Regions from separate parts of the Colwellia sp. BRX8-5 genome, predicted to be linked through region 2. Evidence: riboswitches for the same ligand, from Rfam matches in the RefSeq annotation. Region 2 holds a riboswitch; the other holds the start of a gene.
What was found. Region 2 has a riboswitch for lysine ahead of dapA (4-hydroxy-tetrahydrodipicolinate synthase). Riboswitches for the same ligand answer to the same signal wherever they lie in the genome.
Positions count from the first base shown of each region.

Region 1: linked by a shared signal. The riboswitch ahead of lysC (lysine-sensitive aspartokinase 3) and the one ahead of dapA (4-hydroxy-tetrahydrodipicolinate synthase) in region 2 are both predicted to bind lysine.

Region 1 is NZ_JACGVR010000014.1:87,470-97,745, reverse strand. It holds gene H4J62_RS11345 (alpha-amylase family glycosyl hydrolase) at 1-567, shown strand, start outside; gene pdsO (sortase-associated OmpA-like protein PdsO) at 741-1,541, opposite strand; gene pdsR (proteobacterial dedicated sortase system response regulator) at 1,738-2,436, shown strand; gene pdsS (proteobacterial dedicated sortase system histidine kinase) at 2,426-4,621, shown strand; gene queE (7-carboxy-7-deazaguanine synthase QueE) at 4,626-5,300, opposite strand; gene queC (7-cyano-7-deazaguanine synthase QueC) at 5,380-6,039, shown strand; gene lysC (lysine-sensitive aspartokinase 3) at 6,114-7,466, opposite strand; lysine riboswitch at 7,578-7,776, opposite strand; gene H4J62_RS11310 (GNAT family N-acetyltransferase) at 7,942-8,349, opposite strand; gene H4J62_RS11305 (hypothetical protein) at 8,410-8,694, opposite strand; gene H4J62_RS11300 (hypothetical protein) at 8,785-9,192, opposite strand; gene H4J62_RS11295 (DUF6435 family protein) at 9,331-9,510, shown strand; gene H4J62_RS11290 (hypothetical protein) at 9,615-10,235, opposite strand.
Region 2 is NZ_JACGVR010000002.1:96,090-106,365, forward strand. It holds gene H4J62_RS01965 (EAL domain-containing protein) at 1-7, opposite strand, end outside; gene H4J62_RS01970 (FecR domain-containing protein) at 26-1,648, opposite strand; gene H4J62_RS01975 (DUF2059 domain-containing protein) at 1,962-2,471, shown strand; gene H4J62_RS01980 (succinylglutamate desuccinylase/aspartoacylase family protein) at 2,540-3,676, opposite strand; gene H4J62_RS01985 (PLP-dependent decarboxylase) at 3,710-4,954, opposite strand; gene H4J62_RS01990 (2,3,4,5-tetrahydropyridine-2,6-dicarboxylate N-succinyltransferase) at 4,981-5,730, opposite strand; gene dapA (4-hydroxy-tetrahydrodipicolinate synthase) at 5,761-6,693, opposite strand; lysine riboswitch at 6,784-6,955, opposite strand; gene H4J62_RS02000 (DsbA family protein) at 7,082-8,332, opposite strand; gene H4J62_RS02005 (methyltransferase) at 8,555-9,589, shown strand; gene H4J62_RS02010 (sensor histidine kinase) at 9,633-10,276, shown strand, end outside.

The DNA.
Region 1 (10,276 bases), on a different contig from region 2:
CGTTTTTCAGGCATGTTGAAAAGTAGTGATTTCAACTATAGCGAAGCAGAAATTATTCAACGCACCTTGCTAGCCCATGCGATGGTTTACTTTCTGCGTGGCGTGCCAATTGTCTATTATGGCGACGAGCAAGGTTTTGTTGGTGATGGCGGAGATAAAGACTCTCGCCAAGACATGATGCCTTCCTTGGTAGACAGCTACAACGATGATGATTTACTCGCAAATATTAAAACAACCGCTGATGACAACTTTGATGAAAATCATCTATTTTATAAGACATTTGCTGAGTATGCGGATATCTATTATCAATACCCAGCACTTAGGTTTGGCGAACAAAAATTCATAAATGCTGATAATAAGCCGGGGATTTTTGCGGTATCTCGTACATTAAAAGACGAAGAAGAAATCATTATTGTCTTTAATACAGCAAAAACAGAAAAGTCTGTAGCGTTAGGCTTTACCCTCAAAAATGGCGAAAAAATATACCCAGCCTTTAAAAATAATGAGTTTGTCGATGGAACATTAACCGTTCCCCCGTTAAGTTTTGCTATTTATCAGGTCAGGTAGCTGAAGGTTTAGTATTTTTTGCACAGATAAAGAAAAACCAAGGCGCTATGGGAGTGTCCTTGGTTTTTAATTTATTCTTTAATTAGTAAACTATTTCATTATTTGCTGTTTCACCTCCTTATCTTATTTAAATAAATGATTGAACACACCTTTACCTTCACTTATACCAACACTTAATAATTATTAGCCACTTGCTCGGTGTTACTGTGCAGCTTTATTACCACACGTCGGTCATAAAAACTGACTTCTTGTTGAGTGTTAGCCACTACCGGCGCTTGCTCACCAAAAGCAAACAGTTTAATGCGTTCTGCTTTAACGCCTTGGTCAATTAAGGCATTTTTAACGGTGTTAACACGAGCAATAGACAGCGCTTGGTTTGATTTTTTATTACCTTGTTTATCGGTATAACCCGATAAATCGATAAAGAGTTTTGGCGATTGTTGTAACATTTCTGCCAAAGCAACGATTTGACTTTTATAGTGCGGCTGTAAGTCACTAGAGCCAGTTGAAAATTGTAAACTCATCAGTAAATTTTCAGCTTGTAGTTGACTGGCATTTTGGTGTTTTTTATCAAAGTTTTGTTCTAAAACCGATAATTCTAATTGATGATTTTGTTCAGAGCGTTGTAAATTGCGGCGGAACTCGTTTGCAGCCTGCAAATAATCATGCTCTTGCTTTTTCAATGACGCCTGTAGTTCACTCAAATTTTCTTTATCGTTTTGTGTTTTCGCAATAAGTGTACCGGTCGCTCCCACTAAAATAGCGCCAATAGGACCACCAAATATCGCGCCAATGATCATGCCGCTACCTAAGCCAATACTTTCTTTATCTCTGTCACTAAGTTCAACCGAATCGCTTGCTGTTAAGTTTGACTTTTCAAAGGCGTATGCGGAATGACTTAATGTCGGTGCAGCAATAAGCGCTGTGATTAAGAAAAGTTTCGCTGGGTTTAATTTACTGTTAATTTTTTTCATGTTAATTCCTAAATGATTAAGGTGTTTTTTGTTGACGAGGTAATTAAAACAAGAAAAATAGGCTTTGAAACGACACAAAAAAGGCAAAGTAATGAGCAAATGTGGCAACAATGTGGCAATTACAACAATTGCGCGCATTTATAAAAAAACTCTTATATAGTGCCTTAAAATAAGTTAACCAATAGAGTCGTATAGAGTGTTAAAACGAATTGCCATAGTCGAAGATGAAGCCGCTATAAGAGAAAACTATGCGGATGTGCTGCGTGTTCAAGGTTATCAAGTGCAGACCTTTGCTAATAGAGAAAACGCCTGTAAGGCCTTTGCAATAAGTTTGCCACACCTTGTGATATTGGATATTGGCTTAGAGCAAGAATATGACGGCGGTTTTACCCTATGCCAATGGCTTAGGAATATATCAACGACCTTGCCTATTATTTTTTTAACTGCGCGTGATAATGATGTTGATACGGTGTCAGGATTGCGTATTGGTGCTGACGATTATTTAACTAAAGATATTAGCCTGCCACATTTATCAGCGCGCATTGCAGCCCTCTTTCGTCGCCAAGAAGCACTAAAACAGCCAACTGCTGAAAGTAGTTTACTCACATTAGGGCCGCTAACTATCGACAATCAACGAATGAGCATTGTTTGGCAACAACAAAGTGTTGATTTAACGATCACCGAATTTTGGATGGTCTTTGCCTTAGCTAAAAACCCCGGACATGTTAAGAACCGTCAACAACTGATGAAAGACTCCAACATCTATGTCGATGACAGTACCATTACTTCCCATGTAAAACGTATTCGTAAAAAATTTAACCAAATAGATAAAGACTTTAACTGCATAGAAACAGTTTATGGCATGGGCTATCGTTGGAACAAAGATGAAAAATAAGCTCAATTTTCGTTTCGGCTTACGAACTAAGCTTTTACTCCTGTCTAGTTTTCTCTTTGCCATTCCCTGGTTTGGTTATCAATACGTATGGGAAATGGAAAAGTATTTACGCTTTGGTCAAGAACAAACAATCATAGGAACAGCAAGAGCCCTCGCGACTTCGTTGCATGAACGCCCTAACCTTTTTAATAACCAAGCCAGTTTCTTACCCGATGTTGAAAAAGGTAAAGACCTTTACGGTTATCAGTTATCCCAAGCGATAAATCTCGACGGTTTACCCAACGACTGGCCAAGTTTTCAAGAAAAGTCCCACTACTATGGGGTTAATAACCAGCTTGGTCGGCAATTAAGCGTTGATAAGCTCACTAATCATTTCAGTGCCGCTGTTGGAAAATATGATAAATACTTATACTTTTTTATTCAGGTGATCGACGATACGGTTATTTATCGTGATGAAAATGCTCGAGCCATCAACAAAAATGATCATCTGGAATTATCATTCAACGATATTAATGGCAATTTTCAACGCTTTATCGTCAGTAATAAAAATCAGGGCTGGCTTGCTGCCTATCGCATTAATGATCTTGAAAGTAATGAACGGCTTCAATTTCCAAAGCCCGTTAGCTTCATTCAGGGCCAATGGCGCAATACCGAGCAAGGTTATAATATTGAACTGCGCATCCCTTTAACTAAAATCAGCGATCGCTTAGCCTTTGCCATTCATGATGTCGATACGCCATTAAGTGCAGCCACAACAATAATAGGCAGTGCAGATCCAAGTAGCGCAGCAACCTTAGGCACCATTTTGGTGCCGTCACCTGAAATTGAACGCATAGTAAAGGGCATGAGTTACACACAGTCACGTATTTGGGTGGTTGATCAACATCATCGCGTACTAGCAAAAAGTGGCGACATAAAAAAAGCCAGTGGCTTATGGCAAAAAAACATCAATAACTCTGATAACGATGGCTCTTGGTATGCTTGGACACAAAAATACTTACAACCGTTATTTCAACATTTGCTCAACAAACCTCAAGATGATTTTATTGACCGTCTTTACGACACGCAAAACCTAACGGGTGAACATATTGAAGCCGCACTTGCGGGTATGCCAAAATCTCAATGGCGATTAACCACAGATAAAAAAGCGGTAATCATATCAGCTGCATACCCTATTTATATCAGTGATAAGGTCAACGGTGCGGTCATTGTTGAAGAAACAACCAATGGCATTCTCAGTGTACGAAATAAAGCCTTAGAGAAATTGTTTACGTCAATTTTAGCGATTATGTTATTGGGTGCTTTCGCTTTTTTCTTTTTTGCGTCACGTATTTCAAATCGCATTCGCCAACTGCGTAATCAGGCAGAAATTGCTATTGATGAACACGGTCGAATCAATAACGAGATAGCCGAGAGTATGCAAGTATCAACAGCCAATGATGAAATTGGCGACCTCTCTCGCAGTTTTTCTACGGCAGTAAATCGTTTAAGCCAGTACAATCATTACTTAGAAAATATGTCGTCACGACTCTCACATGAACTCCGCACCCCGATAGCGATTGTTAGAACATCCTTAGAAAATTTGTCTTTACAAGCCTTACCTGAGAAAAGTTCCGCTTACATTGACCGTGCCCAAAGTGGTATTAATCGCTTAAACAATATATTAACCAATATGAGTGAAGCGACTCGTCTTGAACAAATGCTCAATCAAACTGACAAGGTCAGTTTTAATGTCTTTGACGTGCTTAATGGTTGTGTACAAGGATATCAGCAGATATACCCTAACTTTACTATTGAGTATTTGGCCTCAGATAAAAAAGTAATGTTGGCGGGATCGCCTGAGCATATAGCGCAATTATTAGATAAGGTTGTCACTAATGCCGTAGAGTTTAGTGAAGATAGTAAACTTTTCATAACTACAGCGTTGAAAAATAAAGACATCACCATTCACGTTAGCAATAACGGCACGTTATTACCCGACACGATGGAAGAGCGACTTTTTGATTCTATGGTTTCAATGCGTGAAACACCGCAAATGAAAGAAGATAAGACCCCTCATTTGGGATTAGGCTTATATATTGCCCGTTTGATTTGTGAATTTCATCAGGGGCATATCGTGGCAAGTAATCATCATAATCCGCAAGGTGTCACGGTGTCGATTACTTTGCCATTGCAGGTAAAGTAATTATTTACTCTATACCTAAATATTTATGTACTTGAACGGATAAACGCCAATTATTTTCAATACAGCTTTTTATTGCTAACGCTGTTGCCCGTTCTTTTTGGCTAATCGGTTGCAAATAAACTTGGGTGTTAACAATATTATGTTCGGCTAATAACGCTTTTAAGTCGTCTATATGCTGCTCAGTCGCCACTGGATGTTTAATTTCATTGGCACGTAACATCGCTGAGTTTAATATTTTGTAGCCACCCTTCATGTTTACTTTGGGTGAAACAGTCACCCAGCACTTATCCGTCACCTGTATTTCAAAAGTACCCGATGTTTCTAATTGACAACTAAAACCATTGGTTTCAAGTACTTGGCACAGAGGGAGTAAATCAACCATCGCTGGCTCACCGCCTGTGATAACAATGTGTTTGGCTTGATAACCTTCTGCCGTTATCATCGCTAAAATATCTTTAACCGTAAGCGCTGACCACGTTTGAGATTCAGCTTCTTTTGTTAACATAGCATTCGGTGTTACTTCATCTTCAAGGTTTATTGCCCAAGTATGCTTAGTATCACACCACGAGCAAGCAACGGGGCAACCTTGTAAACGGATAAAAATTGAAGGTTGACCGGTAAAAGCGCCCTCTCCTTGAATAGTTTCAAATAATTCATTAATTTTGTATTTTACGGTCATCGGGGTTTTTGCCTGTTTATTGCTGGTGTAAATTGAAGTAAAATGCGCGATATTAATTATACCCTAAGAGACTTTAGAAATGACAAACAAAGTTGTTGTTATTTATTCTGGTGGCATGGACTCATTCACTGTTCTTAATCGCGCCTTGCATGATGGCAAAGAAGTGTTCGCATTAACCTTTGATTACGGACAGCGTCATGTCAAAGAAATTGAATTTGCCAGTACGGTTTGTCAATCACTTGATGTAAACCATAAAATTATCGATATATCATCTATTAATCAATTACTTGCTGGTTCTTCATTAACCGACAATATTGATATTCCTGAAGGTCATTACGAAGCTGAAAGTATGAAATCAACGGTTGTACCTAACCGTAACATGATTTTGTTATCACTTGCGGTCGGTTATGCCGTTTCAGTGGGGGCTAGCCAAGTTTATTACGGCGCACATTCAGGAGACCATGCAATATATCCTGATTGTCGTCCCGAATTTGTAATGAAAATGAATGAGGTGTGTAAAATAGCTAACTACGAGTCAGTAGAAATATTTAGCCCTTATTTAACGGTTACTAAAAGTGATATTTTAACCGATGGATTAAAAATGGGCTTAAGCTATGATAATACTTGGACGTGTTATAACGGCCGTGAAAAAGCCTGTGGAAAATGTGGTGCCTGCCAAGAGCGTTTAGAAGCTTTCAGTGATAATAATGTTACCGATCCGTTAAGTTACGAATCTTGATAAATAAAAGATAAAACACGGCAAGGTGTTTTATCTTTTTTCTGTACTGACCAAAGAAATATTACGCTTAAAGCTTATGAAAATAAGGCATTGTGTAGCTTTTCAACGGTTTCATTTGCTTGTTTCTCGTCGACTAAGAAACATAAGTTATGTTCACTGGCGCCATGACAAATCATCCGCACGTTTATCCCTGATATAGTTTCAAAAATACTGGTACCAACGCCATTACTGCGATGCATTTTATTTCCTATAACCGCTATTAACGATAAACCGTGCTCTACGGTGACTTCACAAAGCTGTTCTAATTCTTCAACAACGGTTGAATTTAAAAGCGCTTGCGTCGACCCCGTTGGATTATCAAAGGTTAGCGCAATACTGATTTCACTGGTGGTAATTAAATCAACACTCAGTTCATGTTTGGCTAAAATACCAAAGACTTGTGCAAGAAAACCACTAGCATGTAGCATAGCAGGACTCTTTACCGTTACTAATGTTTGCTCTCTACGTAAGGCTATTGAGCGGTATATTGGGCTCGATTCAACAAACTGTTGAATGCGTGTACCCCCCTTCTCTGGTTCCTTACTTGAACCAACAAAAACCGGAATATTCTTTCTCATCGCAGGAATGAGTGTTGCCGGATGAAGAATTTTTGCGCCAAAGGTCGCCATTTCAGCCGCTTCGCCAAAACTGATTTCTTTAATAGCACGGGCATGCTCGGTAATACGTGGGTCTGTGGTAAAAATACCGACAACATCAGTCCAAATAGAAAGATTATCGGCATGTAACGCTTCGGCTAAAAGTGCCGCACTGTAATCAGATCCACCACGGCCTAGGGTTGTCGTATGACCGTCCTCGTCTTGACCAATGAAACCTTGGGTAACGATAACTTTATCAACCAGCAAAGGCATAAGAAATTGCTGTGCGTTATTAGCGAGCATCTCAAGGTTAACAACGGCTTTACCGTATAATGCGTTGGTTTTCATAACTTGGCGAACATCAAACATTTCGCCATTAACACCAACAGATTTAAGGACTTGTGCAAAGATACATGAACTCATTTGTTCACCAAATGACAAAATTGCATCGGCTATGCGTGGGCAATAATTAAGTGATTGCGCGTTAGAGAACTCGCTTAACTCATTTAGCAGTTGATCAATTTGAAAGTTTAGCTGTGTTTCTTCAGCTAAATGTTGGGTAATATTAAATTGGATAGCGCGAATACTGCTAATGATTGTTAATTGTTCATGCTGAGATACATCTTTTTGACTTAAACGAACCAGTAAATTAGTAACGCCTGAACTTGCAGATACGACAACAACTTTGTTACTTGCATCGTTTTTAATGATCTGAGCGCATCGTAACATCGCTTGATGATCAGCTAGACTTGTGCCGCCAAATTTTGCAACAGTAAAAGGTAATAATGACATCTAAGGTCTCCCTAATTAAGCCCCCAGTAATAATTATAGGGTAACTTTATAAACTTCAAGGAAGAGCATGGCTGAATTAAGAAGTGTTCTTGGTAAGATAAACTAAACTTTTCAGCCAGAAGCTCTCCACCATAATCTAATTAGCACTTAACATACTAACTAGAGGTGACAATCCTAGGGATTCAGCCCTAGTAACCGAATAAATAACGCCACTCGCTAATTACTCTCGGCAATAGTCTCCCTCAATAACAGTCAAAAGAATGGTGGTTCTTCGTGTTATCTACCTAGCTACTGCTCCTCTTCTGGTTGATTATTAAAAACATACAATTTGAGTATTTATTCTAATAACCGACATGTGGATTAAATCCTATCTGTAATAATAAATCAACAGGCTAAGTCGATCTTTTTTAGAAATAATAGCTTAATAGTATTACCCATAGTTCAACTAAAGCATGGCTAGGCTTTTATATAAAAATTAACGGTTGCTGCAGCGCATTAATTTTATACCACCGACATCCGTTGAAAAACCAAGATTTTTATAAAAGCTCTCCAGTTCAGGTAAGCAATATAATTCAAAATGTTTTACTTTGATTAATTTATCATGGTTTTTAACCAGGCTCATCAATTGCTGACCGATACCATTACCGCGATGAGAGGCGCTTACAATCACATCAAAGATTATTGCTTTATAGATAAAGTCGCTTAGAATTCGCGTAAAACCAATGAGCTCATTGTCTACATCGAGAATACCAATACAAATTTGAGAACCACGAATACAATTTTGAGTGTCTTCGAGTGAGCGTTCTTTACCCCACCATACACTTTTATAAAGCTGGTGAACTTGCTTTATATGGTCGTCAGAAAATCTATAAATTATGGTCATCTTTAATTTTTAAACTCAATATTCACTGACCTATTAACAGACAGTAATTAGCCAGCAACATTATTTAATAAGGGTAACACCCGCAACTTCTACCACTGTTTTTGCATCAGCACGTTCAATAACTTTTAATAGTGTTGTTTGAATAGTTTCATCTTTTCTCGCATCACCTTTACTGGTAAATTTTTGCTCTTGTGGAGCATCACCTTCAGCGGCAATAAAACCAACCACAACTTCAGTAGCACAATCAGCTGACTGACCAAAATAAGCTAATGAAATTTGTGGGTAGCCTTGAAATCCTTTCTTAACTCTTTTATCAATACGTTTAGTCGATTTGTCTAAGTTCATAATAATTATCCAAAAAATAACGCGATATTCGCGCGAATAAAACAATAGTTATCTAAAGTCATAAGTGATTTATCAATATAAGCTAACCCACTACAACACATGCTGAACCCATAAGATGAATATCAATACTACATGAGGAAATGCAACAGTAGGCCTAATTGATTGACAGGCATATTCTTTAATTAAGGTAAGACCTGATAAGCTAACTTTATGATATTCAGAGTTAAATTGACATACATTTTCACTACTGTCGGCTGAAATATATTTTTCCAGCTGTAAAAGCCGTGTCTCAATACGTGATTGAAATGTCTTCCAAACAGCATCTTGAAGCCATAAAACGACTAAGATTAAAAAGATAGGAATCGTGATTACATTCGATATAATGGCTATTAGTAAAACGATAACGGCAATAAGTTTTATATAAAGCGAATGTTTCTCATAGCTGTCAAACTGATTTTGGAGTAAGGACCATTCTGAGCTGAATTTATTTTTTTCCATTTTTCCCTCTTATAATGAGAATAAATTTTTGCAACACGTAGCACGATACAATAAGTTTTTAATTAAAATGTAAATAATAAAAACTAAAATCGATTTGTATACGTATAACTAACAGTAACCAACTCAATGGTAAATAAAATGTTTGGGATATTTAAAAAAGACCCGATAAAAAGATTAAATAAACTCTATGAAGCTAAGCTTGAACAAGCGATGTTTTCGCAAAGAAATGGAGATATAAAGTCATATTCGATGATCACTGCTGAAGCAGAAAAAATAGCCGTGCAGATTAAAGATTTAGAAAATTCACAAAAGAACTAACGCGCTAATAGCGAACACCCCGCCACTTCATTTAAGGTGATGGCGGGATTTTATTGTTTTCCCTTTTAAACCCGGTATTTATCTGCTTGCGGTCTTCAGTACACTCAATTGATTAATAATTCGTAATGATCAGCCTTTTTGGTAAAGCCAACCCGTCTCAAGTAAAGTTCATGAGCATCATCTGATGGCTCGACGATTAAATGTTTAATACCTTCTTGTCTTAGTTGATTTTCTTCAGCAGAGAACATAAATTTGGCTGCTTTAAAATCTCGGTCTTCGGGAATGATATAGTCGAGTAGCACTTCAACCTTACCGTCCTCATCTAACTCCCGATAAGCAAATAATCCTACGGGTTTCATGTTCCTAAACAATAACAATACCACGGCATCATCAAGTTGCTGCCACTGAAAGTTTTTACATAAGCCAATGATATCTTTACCGTAACGTTCCTTTAACAAGTTGAAAAAAGATGATTCCACTGATTTTAATTTAATTAAATCAAATTGATCTTTTTCTTGATAAATACGGATTAAATAGTATACATCAACCAAAGCTATCCAACCGTTTAAAATAAAAACAGGGTAGGCATCAATAAAGTACCCGTAAACACTAAAGGCAGCAGCACCAAATAAATTTATCCAACGCAATCGTTTGATATTAGACATCATTAACGATAAGGCAATTAGCACACTTGCAACATAACCAAAGGCTTCTAACAGGGACATGACAATACTCTTTTAGTAAAACAACGGGCATAGTATAATAA
Region 2 (10,276 bases):
TAAACATAATGCTAATCATGACCTATTACAAAAGAATAAAAAGCGCTAAAAAAGCAAACGATATAAGCGCGTTATCATCATTATTACTGATAGTCTTCACGTCGCTCCACTCTCCATGAACATTTAATTTTTTATTGATAACACGCGAACGTATATAGATATCTCTGTCGTTGGGTATAGGTATTGAAAGCGTTTTTACTACCGATTCAAGAACCTGGGTATTAGCCATAAAATCAGACTCATCAGCAACCTGTATCTGTACTGACTCATCGACCTTAAGTGCTGACCAATCAACGACTAACTGATCAGTTTTATGCTGATAACTCCATTGCACAGGAGATAATAATGCCTGCCATAAAAAATCATTGCCCTTCGAAAAAGGTCCTCGACCTTTATGATCAACGCCAGCCACCCGCCAATAGTATTTCCCAAAAGGAAGTGTATTAGGAATAATAAATGAGCTTTCAGACAAATTTGTTAAAATAATAACATTGTCAAAATTACTATCCGAGGCGATTTGTAAAAGCGAACCTGATAATTCTTTCGCATAAGCCCAAGTAAGTTCACGAGTACCAGCATCAAAAAAGCTATCTACTTCACTAATGGCTGGAGGTAATGGCTTATTATTAACAGAAAATGAAGTACTTCGAGCGAACCCTTCTATATTTGAAAGACTAAGCGCACTAACTCTAATAAAGTAATCGCCATCTACGATTTTTGCGAGCGTAGCAACTGTTTGAGATTGATGTTGCTGCCAAACAATATCTGTAAAAGTATTATTAGATGAAATTTGCACTTTGTATGCTATTGCATCCTTAACATTTTCCCAGTCAAAATTTACCTCCTCACCTTCAAAGCGGTTTTTTGTGCTGATAAAACGTGGGGCATTCAATAGCATTATCGGTTTACTAGGAACCTGTCCTTTCGCTACTTTACTGGCAAACCCTTTCGCTATATATTCACTTTGCATTTGTGCGTTAACTTCGACCTCGCCCTCTAATACCTCAATAAGTGAATTATGATCTTGCGAGGAATGTGCAACTCTATAAACCGTGCCTCGCACTGAGCTTATGGCTGAAGCTGTAGATATATCTAAACGAGACCCTGGTCCCTTTGATTTTTTTGCCTGTGTTTCAACTTTACCTTGGTGAAGTTTTAGTTGCGTATCCGCCATTCCTGTTTTGCCATAACTTATTAAAGACTCAAAAGACAATTTACTTTTTTCAAGAAGAGTAAGCACAGAGCCATCAACAAGCGTGAGGCTGACACTAGAATTAGCATCAACAGTTAATATATCACCAAAGCTCAATATTGAGCCGAGTTTAGTGACTTGCGTTTCACCTTGTTTAAAGAAGGTACTTTTGCCCGAAATAGCCGTTATTGTCGCATAGGTTGGATAGCTTTTTATCCACGACATAGGTACTTCTATTAAGGTATTGGGCTGTAATTTTTTAGGATATGTGATTCCATTAAGTTTTTGAAGTTTTTGATAAAAAGCTGTTTCTTCAAGATATTCTTGGCTGATACTCCATAAGCTATCGCCTTCTACAACGGTATAAACCCATTTTTTTTCAGCCGCTTGTATAGTAAGAGGCAAAAAAACAACGAGTATAATATAGTAGAAAAACATCCGTTTAAAATTCACCATTAGTCCTTTATTAATCGTTTAGAATTTATTAAGAGCATTATTTATACCACAAAATTGTCTTTAATAAATATGCTTATGGCTTACTAAGTGACGATTTAATGACTAATTTGATTCCTATGCTTCATAAATGCGTTAAATCAAATTTATTACCTTCCAATTTTAACCATAATCAGAAGTCGATGGTAATCTAGTGATGATTTTCAGTCACTCTACGACTCATCATTTTGTTGCTACAAATGTAATGAAAATGTTGCAATATAATCAACAAGTATTATGATCAATACTCACTCTATTAAAAATTAAAGGAATAATAATGAGAAGAATCACCATGCTGCTATTGGTACTTATGCTTAGTTTTACTAGTAAAGCTAACGACTTATCATCAAGGGCATCGATTGAAAAATTAATGGAATTAACTGAAGTTTCAAAAATGATAGAGAGTATGCAAAGTCAAGTTACGCTAATGTTTGAAGGTATGTCGAAAAAAATGAATATTTCGAACAAAGAGAAAGTTCATTTTGATAAATATATGGATAAAGTAAATGCCCTTCTTCATGAGAAAATGAATTGGCATAGCTTTAAAGAGCCAATGATAGACATTTACAGCCGCAATTTTACCGAAGCAGAAATACAAGGGTTAATAACATTTTATCGTTCAGATATTGGCAGAAGTATGACGAAAAAAATGCCTTTAATTATTCAAGACTCAATCATACTTTCACAACAGTTAATGCAAGATTTTATACCCGAAGTCCAATCTTTAGCCAAAGAACTTAGCGCGAGTATCGAACAATCTCGCCAAAAAGAGCAAACAAACAAGTAGTTCAAAGGTATTGGCAACAGTAGTATTGTCAATACCTTATTTATAAATCAAGGCTAATTCACACAGTATTAAAACTCAAAATACTCACTAAACACTTTATATAATTCTGTACCTTGATTCACACTCGCCGAGGCAAAATGTAAAATAGGAATGACTTTTTTATCCAGTGAAATATAGTGCAATGGATCGCCGTCACCATAATTATCCATGCGTAAAATTCTCGCCAGCGGTTCACCTGCAGCTAATGGTTGACCAAATTCAGCCAAGTAATCGACCATCCCTCCCATTGGCGAATAAAAGGCTTTGTAGTTTTTTAAATAACATCCATAACGTGTCATCGTTTTAGGTCGGTATTCAGTGGTGTTGATGACGTTTTTATGCTGTAAATAATTCATAATACTTTTAGCATCTTCTAAGGCTACATCAAGATCAATCTGTTCTTGCGAGCCTAATTCAACGGTAAAGCTTTCTTTGTTAATAGACGCTGAACTAATCGAAAACTCGATACCTAATTCAGCAAAAGCGTCTTGTAATGACCACCAAGGGCAGAAGGTTGCTTCATCTAAGGCACCATCAAAGTCATTAGGAATTAATAATGTATGTGGAATATCAAAGTACTGAGCGCTTTCTTGCGCATATTCAGGGCAGTATAAATGTTTACTTGAAATAGGCCCGGTATGTAAGTCTAAAACGTAGTCAGCTTGATGAGCCAAGCGCTGTAATTGATAAGCAATGCGTTGTCCGGTCGTTAGCCCATAAATATTATGGTTAAGTTTTTCTTCAATACTTTCAATCATTAGCTTTTTAAAATTGGCTTCAATAACTTGATTTTTTTTGCCAATACATTCACGAACAAACGGCTTGATGATGCTTTCATCAAAGTGATACATCCGATTCCAATTCACTCCGGTGATAGGATCAAATCTGCCAAGGGTATATTCACCATTTTTATGATTACACCCCACAGGGTTGGCATAAGGTACTAAGGTAATATCGCCATTTATTTTTGTGTTTTTCAATAATTCTAATAGTTGAAAAATAACCGCATTACCTTGCACTTCAGCGCCATGCATATTCGCTTGAATATAAACACTGGGTGCATCAGTACGTCCTTTTATACGATAAACAGGAACGGTAAGTGCTGCGCCGCTCGCCATTTCACCAACATGCATAACTTCTTTTTTTATTTCATTCATTTTGTTCACTTTATCTTAAACATTAAGCTGAAGTATTTATCGCTATCTTAAATACCAATCCGCTGGTTGTGCTGCTCTGACTTCAACCAACGTCCCTTGACTAAACACGTATTCAGCAGCGATATGGTGACAAAGAAAAAATGGCATACTTTCAGTAAAACCGTAAGCACCGCAATAGCCAAATACCAGTTGATCGCCAACAGATACGTCATCAGGCAAAGGCAACTTACCCAATTTGTCCATACTGGTACATAGCGGACCATGAATATCAAACAACTGTTTTTCGCGTGTAGACTCTCGTAGTAAATTGACAGGAAAAGGCTGTTCGGTTATCGCCGGTCTTAACAAATGATTAATACCTGCGGCTAAGACTAACTGCTCTTGACCATAATTCATTTTTCTATCAACAACGGGGACCACATAATAACCACACTCAGCAACCGCAAAACGGCCCAATTCTAACCATAACTCTTCGGCACCTGCCTGCTGCTTTATGATCGCCAGATCAGCAATAATTTTCTGCCAAGAAAGTGTTTTGCCTTGCTGTAAATAATCAATACCTAAACCGCCACCTAAATCTAAGATTTTTAATGGCATACCTATGTCATCAGCTAAACCTTTTAATGGTGCAACCATTTGTGACCACAGCGAGAACATTTTTTCATTACTGAGCATATTGCCCCATTGAAAAATATGTAAACCACACAACTCAATACCAGGAAAGTTAACGACTTTAATGCTTTGCCACTGCTCTATCGACAAACCAAATGGTGTTAGGCAATTTCCCCCTAAAGGGTTTTTTTCACCCTCTGGCCATTGCAACTGAACCCGCAACAGCACTCTTGGCTTAACATCATGCTCAATAGCTGCTTCATTTAACCAAGTTAATTGATTCAAACTTTCAGCAACAAAAATATTAACCCCTTGTTTAATGAACGACGTTATTTGTGCTTTTGATTTTGCCGGACCGGTATTTAAGATACGTTCGGGTGTAATACCTTGCTTTAAGACTTGATTTAATTCGCCACTGCTCGCCACATCAAAATTAAAACCCGCATCGTCTAAGGTTTTAATGATGTTAGATAACGGGTTCGCTTTTACCGCAAACCATAACTTAATGACGTCTTGGCGTTGTAGTTCGGCTAAATGGGCTTTAAGCGCATCAAGATGATAAACAAAGTAACCTTCTTGCTGGCTACTTTCAGGTTGTTGCTTTGTTAACTCAGCGCTTAATTCAAGCGCCGAAGGAGAATCAAAACAATAGGTAGTATTTACTAACTCAGACATGATATTCCTGCTTTACCTTAGAGGGCTTAACGTAAAATAGACTCGAGCTCTAACGAGGCATTACTTTTTTCATCGCGATATTTAACGATTAATGCACAAGCCATATTTAAACCGTGCGTTTTCGCCCACGCCCCTGAAACCGGACGTGTTCCTGGCACCACTACAGCACGTTCAGGAATATCAGCACCTTTTTCAAGCATCACTTCATTCACACAATCGTAAACAGGCACTGACGCTGAAAGTGAGACACCTGGCGCTAAAACAGCCCCTTTTTTAACAACAATACCTTCGACAATGACCACACCAGCACTTAGAAAGGCACCATCTTCGATAATAACAGGGCTTGCACCAACCGGTTCTAAAACACCACCAATTTGAACAGCGGCAGAAACATGAACATTTTTACCTATTTGGGCGCACGAGCCAATTAATGCATGGCTATCAATCATAGTACCTGTATCAACAAAAGCCCCAACATTAATGTAAGCGGGTGGCATAATAATGACACCAGGAGCAACATGCGCACCACGGCGAACTGAAGAACCACCCGGTACTAATCGCACTTTATCGTCAGCGGTAAACTCACGCGCAGGTAAATTATGTTTATCGACAAACCCCTTATAAATGCCATCAAAAGCAATGTTTTCGCCCGCTTTAAATGCTGATAATATAGCTTCTTTTACGGCTACATTGGCCTGCCAATTTCCTGCTTCATCTTGATTTGCCGCACGAACAGTACCTGCTTCTAATTGTGTTAATGTTTCTTGCCAATTCATTTTAAATTCTCATGTTAATACTTAAAGGGATCACTTAGCTTGAGTTTCAAGCCATTGATTAATTAATTTATCTGATGCTAACAGCGAGTTGCAGTCGTTAAGTTCTAAATGGGTTAACGGCGCACGTAAAAAGGGAGTGTTGATCATTTTATTTTGGTGCATTAATACTTTTACGGGTATGGGACTTGCCACCTGAAAAAGCTCATCGACCGCATTTTGCCAAAGTGGAAATAAACCTTGAGTCTCACCAGCTAGTGATAGCTCGACGTATTGATGAGTCGCTGCCGGCCAGACATTACTACAAACCGAAACTAACCCTTTTACACCTGCTTGTGCTAAGTAAGGCATCATGGCGTCTTCACCACTATATAGGGCTATATCTGGACAATACTGGCGATAGGCGAGTACCTGATTTAAATCGCCACTGGCTTCTTTTAACGCCCAACAATGCTGATGATTTTGCACCGCCTGTAAAGTTTCAATAGCAATAGAAACACCGCTACGAGAGGGGACGTTATATAACATACAGGGGAAGTTGGCGGCATCAAGTAAAGCACTAAACCATTGCGTTTGACCTATCACACCCGGCTTTGCGTAAATGGGACTACCAAGTAAGTAGGCTGAAATAGGTAATTTATTACAAGCTGTTATCCAATTAATTTGCTCGGTTAACTGATAACCGCCAACAGCAACCATTAAAGGTGCGCTTAGTGATAATTGGCAAACGAATTCAACAATCTTAACTTGCTCTTGCGATGTTAAGGCCAGGCCCTCTCCTGTACTACCTAGCAAGACAATACCATTACCGGCGTCAGACTGACTAATAGCTAATTGTTTGAGGCTTGGAAAATCGATTTGACCATCATCAAGTAATGGCGTAATTAATGCGGTCCATAAAATAGTATGATGAAGCGTTGGGTTAGCTGTTAAGCTAATTTTTTTTGATAGTTTTATTTGATTCATTTCTCTCGAACTCTGTTCGTTCGGAGAACTTTTAGGCGTTTGTAATAACCAAGATAACAATCACTTATGTGAAGAGCATTAGGCTTTACAAAGGCCAGAAGCTCCCCACCAAGTTGGTGACAATTGTTAGGATTCAACCCAAACAACCGATAAGTAAATTATCAAAAAATTACTTACCTCGGCATTAATCCCCCTCGTTACCAATCATTAGAGCTTGATCTCTTTATGATAACTACCTGGTTAATGCTCCTCTTCTGGCCCTTTATCATAAGTTTCGCTTGTTTGAAAAAACAAAACTTTATTGAATTCAGGACAACAACATTAGAACATTTATTCTAATGTTGAGTCAATAGTGCTCTAAATGAAGATAATACGGATATATTATATCTTATGAAACAATGATCGCTTGTTCAATTTGTGCCAAGCGGTCTTGCCCCCAACAAATAACATTTTGAAATCGAAAACAAGGCGCTCCCCATAACCCCATGCCATCTAAAGTACTTTGGTTGGTATCAGACCATTGTTGCCAGTCATGTTCATTATTATATTCTAACGCTTGTAGATAATTGATTTTATGCTGCTGACATAAAGATTCGATTACCGATTTATTTGATAAGTCTAAACCGTCAACATAAATGGCCTTAAACGCAGACTTAATAAAATCGAGTTCTTTATTTTGTTGTTCTGCATACGAAAAAATTTGAAAAGCATTAAAAATACCTTGCCCTAAAGGATCTGCAATACCGGTAAAAGGAATATTAAGTTTTTTAGCTTCACGACTGGCATCAAAAACAGCATAACGTTCTTTATTTTCTGTCGTGGTTAACCCCCGCATAATCAAAGGTAATAACGGCTTTATCTTTAAAGGGATCTGATAATGCTGACTTAACTTTTCTGCTTGTAATAAACCAATGTAAGAATAAGGGCTTCGTAATGAAATAAAGGCTTCTAATATTTTCGTGTCAGCGATGTCAGCGATGTCAGCTGCATTATCTTTCACTTGTTGCTCAGCAAAGACTAATTTATTTTTTTGATAAACAGCAACACTGTCATCTTTTGCTAAACCAAAGTCAGCCAAACGTTTTTCTAGATGCTCAAGCCTATCAATACCAACAAACCATTGCCCCGCAATAAAAATAGACGAAGGTAAGTAATGCCCTTGTTTAACTAAACGTATTAAATTTTTAATTTGATAATTTATTACCGGTGTAGAAGCATGATAGTAGTAATCAAAATCATTCGACCAAGTCTGTTGAAAGAGTTGCCAAGCATTATCGAGTGTTTTAGGTCGCAACTGCCACATTTGCTGACCAGTAAAGAGTGATTCTTGAGTCGGTCGTTGCGTTATTTTTTTCAATTGATATTGATCAGCAATAAAGTTGGCATCTTTTATTGCCCAAGTGCGCATTAATTTGGGATCGATAGTTACCCCTGGAACACTTTCATAGACTAAGAACAATTTAAATTGAATATTGAAACGTTGCTCTAGCTCTGGTAACACTTGAATCAGCATAAAGCTATAAGGGTCATTAAGTGCTAAGTAAACTTCAGCGACAGGTGTTTTTCTAAACCAGTTAGGGACGGTAAAATAGCGAAATTTTAATAACCATGCACGCTTATCACTGCGTATTAGTTTCACTTTAAACCAAGTAAAAAATTTAGTAAAAATAACCCACTCCCTGAATTTTATATGGTGATTTGCAAATTTATTATTCGCCTTTCTGACATGATAATAATATTCACGTAGAATAGCGGCTATTATAAACATATCTTTTCGTTAAGCGTATAAAATACCGTTAATTAATTTAGGGTATAAGTTATATATTTATGAATGCCATAACCCAATTATTTGAGAATAACTTTGTTAGATAACATCAATCAATTATTGCTGCGTAATCCCGATTTACTAAAAGCAAAAGCGCCATTATTTATCAACTTACCTATTGACGATTTTTTTGAAGAATACCATGCACTTCACCCTCAAGCAGTGATGACATGTTATAACACGAATTATCAATCACATTTACAAGCCAAACGATTAGACCTCACTCAAATGACTGCGGTATTTAATGTCTATTATCAAAGTAAGACTGCCCACGACTTAGTGATTATTCAGTTTCCTAAAAGTAAGGCCGAGTTAACTTTTATGCTCGCGATGATAAAAGACTCGATAGCAAATGAATGTTTAGTTTTGGTTGTCGGTGAGAATAAAAGCGGTATTAAGTCATTAGCAAAGTTGACCGAACAACAGCTTGGCGATTGTGCAAAAATTGATGCTGCTCGCCATTGCTTATTATTCGCAAGCAATATACTTGCGACGCAAGAGTCTTTTATCTTAGACAACTGGCTAAAGCCATATTCTTTTATGATTAAAGACACAAGTGTAGATGTGGTTGCCTTGCCTGGTGTATTCAGTCAAAACGGCCTCGACATTGGCACTCAGGTATTGTTGGAAAATTTACCAAAGAAAATTACCGGCGAGCTACTCGATTTTGGCTGTGGTGCCGGAGTCATAGCCAGTTACTTGGGTAAAGTTTTTCCTGAGATTAAGTTACACTTACTTGATGTCAGTGCCTTAGCATTATATTCAGCGCAAGCAACATTGAAATTAAATAATTTAACTGGTCACGTTTTTCCATCAGATAGCTTGTCAGATGTAAAAGGTAAGTACGATTACGTTATTTCAAATCCACCCTTTCATCAGGGCCTTAAAACCAATTATCAAGCAACAGAGACATTCCTTTCAAAAATAAAACCCCATTTAAAACCGAAAGGACAAGTCACTGTGGTGGCAAATAGTTTTCTCCGTTATCAACCCATCATGGAAGAGGCGATTGGAAGAACACAAGTTTTAGCTAAGCAAAAGGGCTTTTCTCTTTATCATTGTTCAATTTAATTGCTCAATATAAAATTTAAGTTACTATAAATATATGGAAAAAATGAAACGCATTCACTCATTAAAGAAAAAACTGATGATTATGATCATCGGTTTCATTGTATTGTTTGTTACTCTTTCTTCTTTTATCATCGCTAATTCATTTATTGAAGATACAAAAGAAGACGCAGCGACTAATACAAAATATTGGGCCGAGCTTATCGCTAATGCCAGCAGCACCAATCTTGTTAATGATAAAACGCTGTTAACTGATCATTATTTATCCATGCTTAAATCTGTCCCTTATATTAATCACGTTCATATTTATAAAGTATCCCCTGAGCCTGAAGGCATAGTGTTTTTTGCGAACTATAATAAAAGTATGAGCTCACCTATACTTGAAAAAACAGATAGAATAATGGAGTTATCTTCGGTAAAGATAAGTACTTATATTATAGAGCTTATGGTACCCATTACCCAGCAAGATAAAAAAGTTGGCTACGTTTATATACAAGTTGGTACTGACTATATTAAACGTATAACAAACAACATGTTCTTGCGTTATAGCGTCATTATTTTCATGCTTATTTTAGTGACGCTTTTAATAACAATAATACTCAACCGCTTTATTACCATTCCTATGTCAGATATGGCAAATAAAGTACAAGATATTTCGAAACATAAACAGTTCAATTTACGCATTGAACA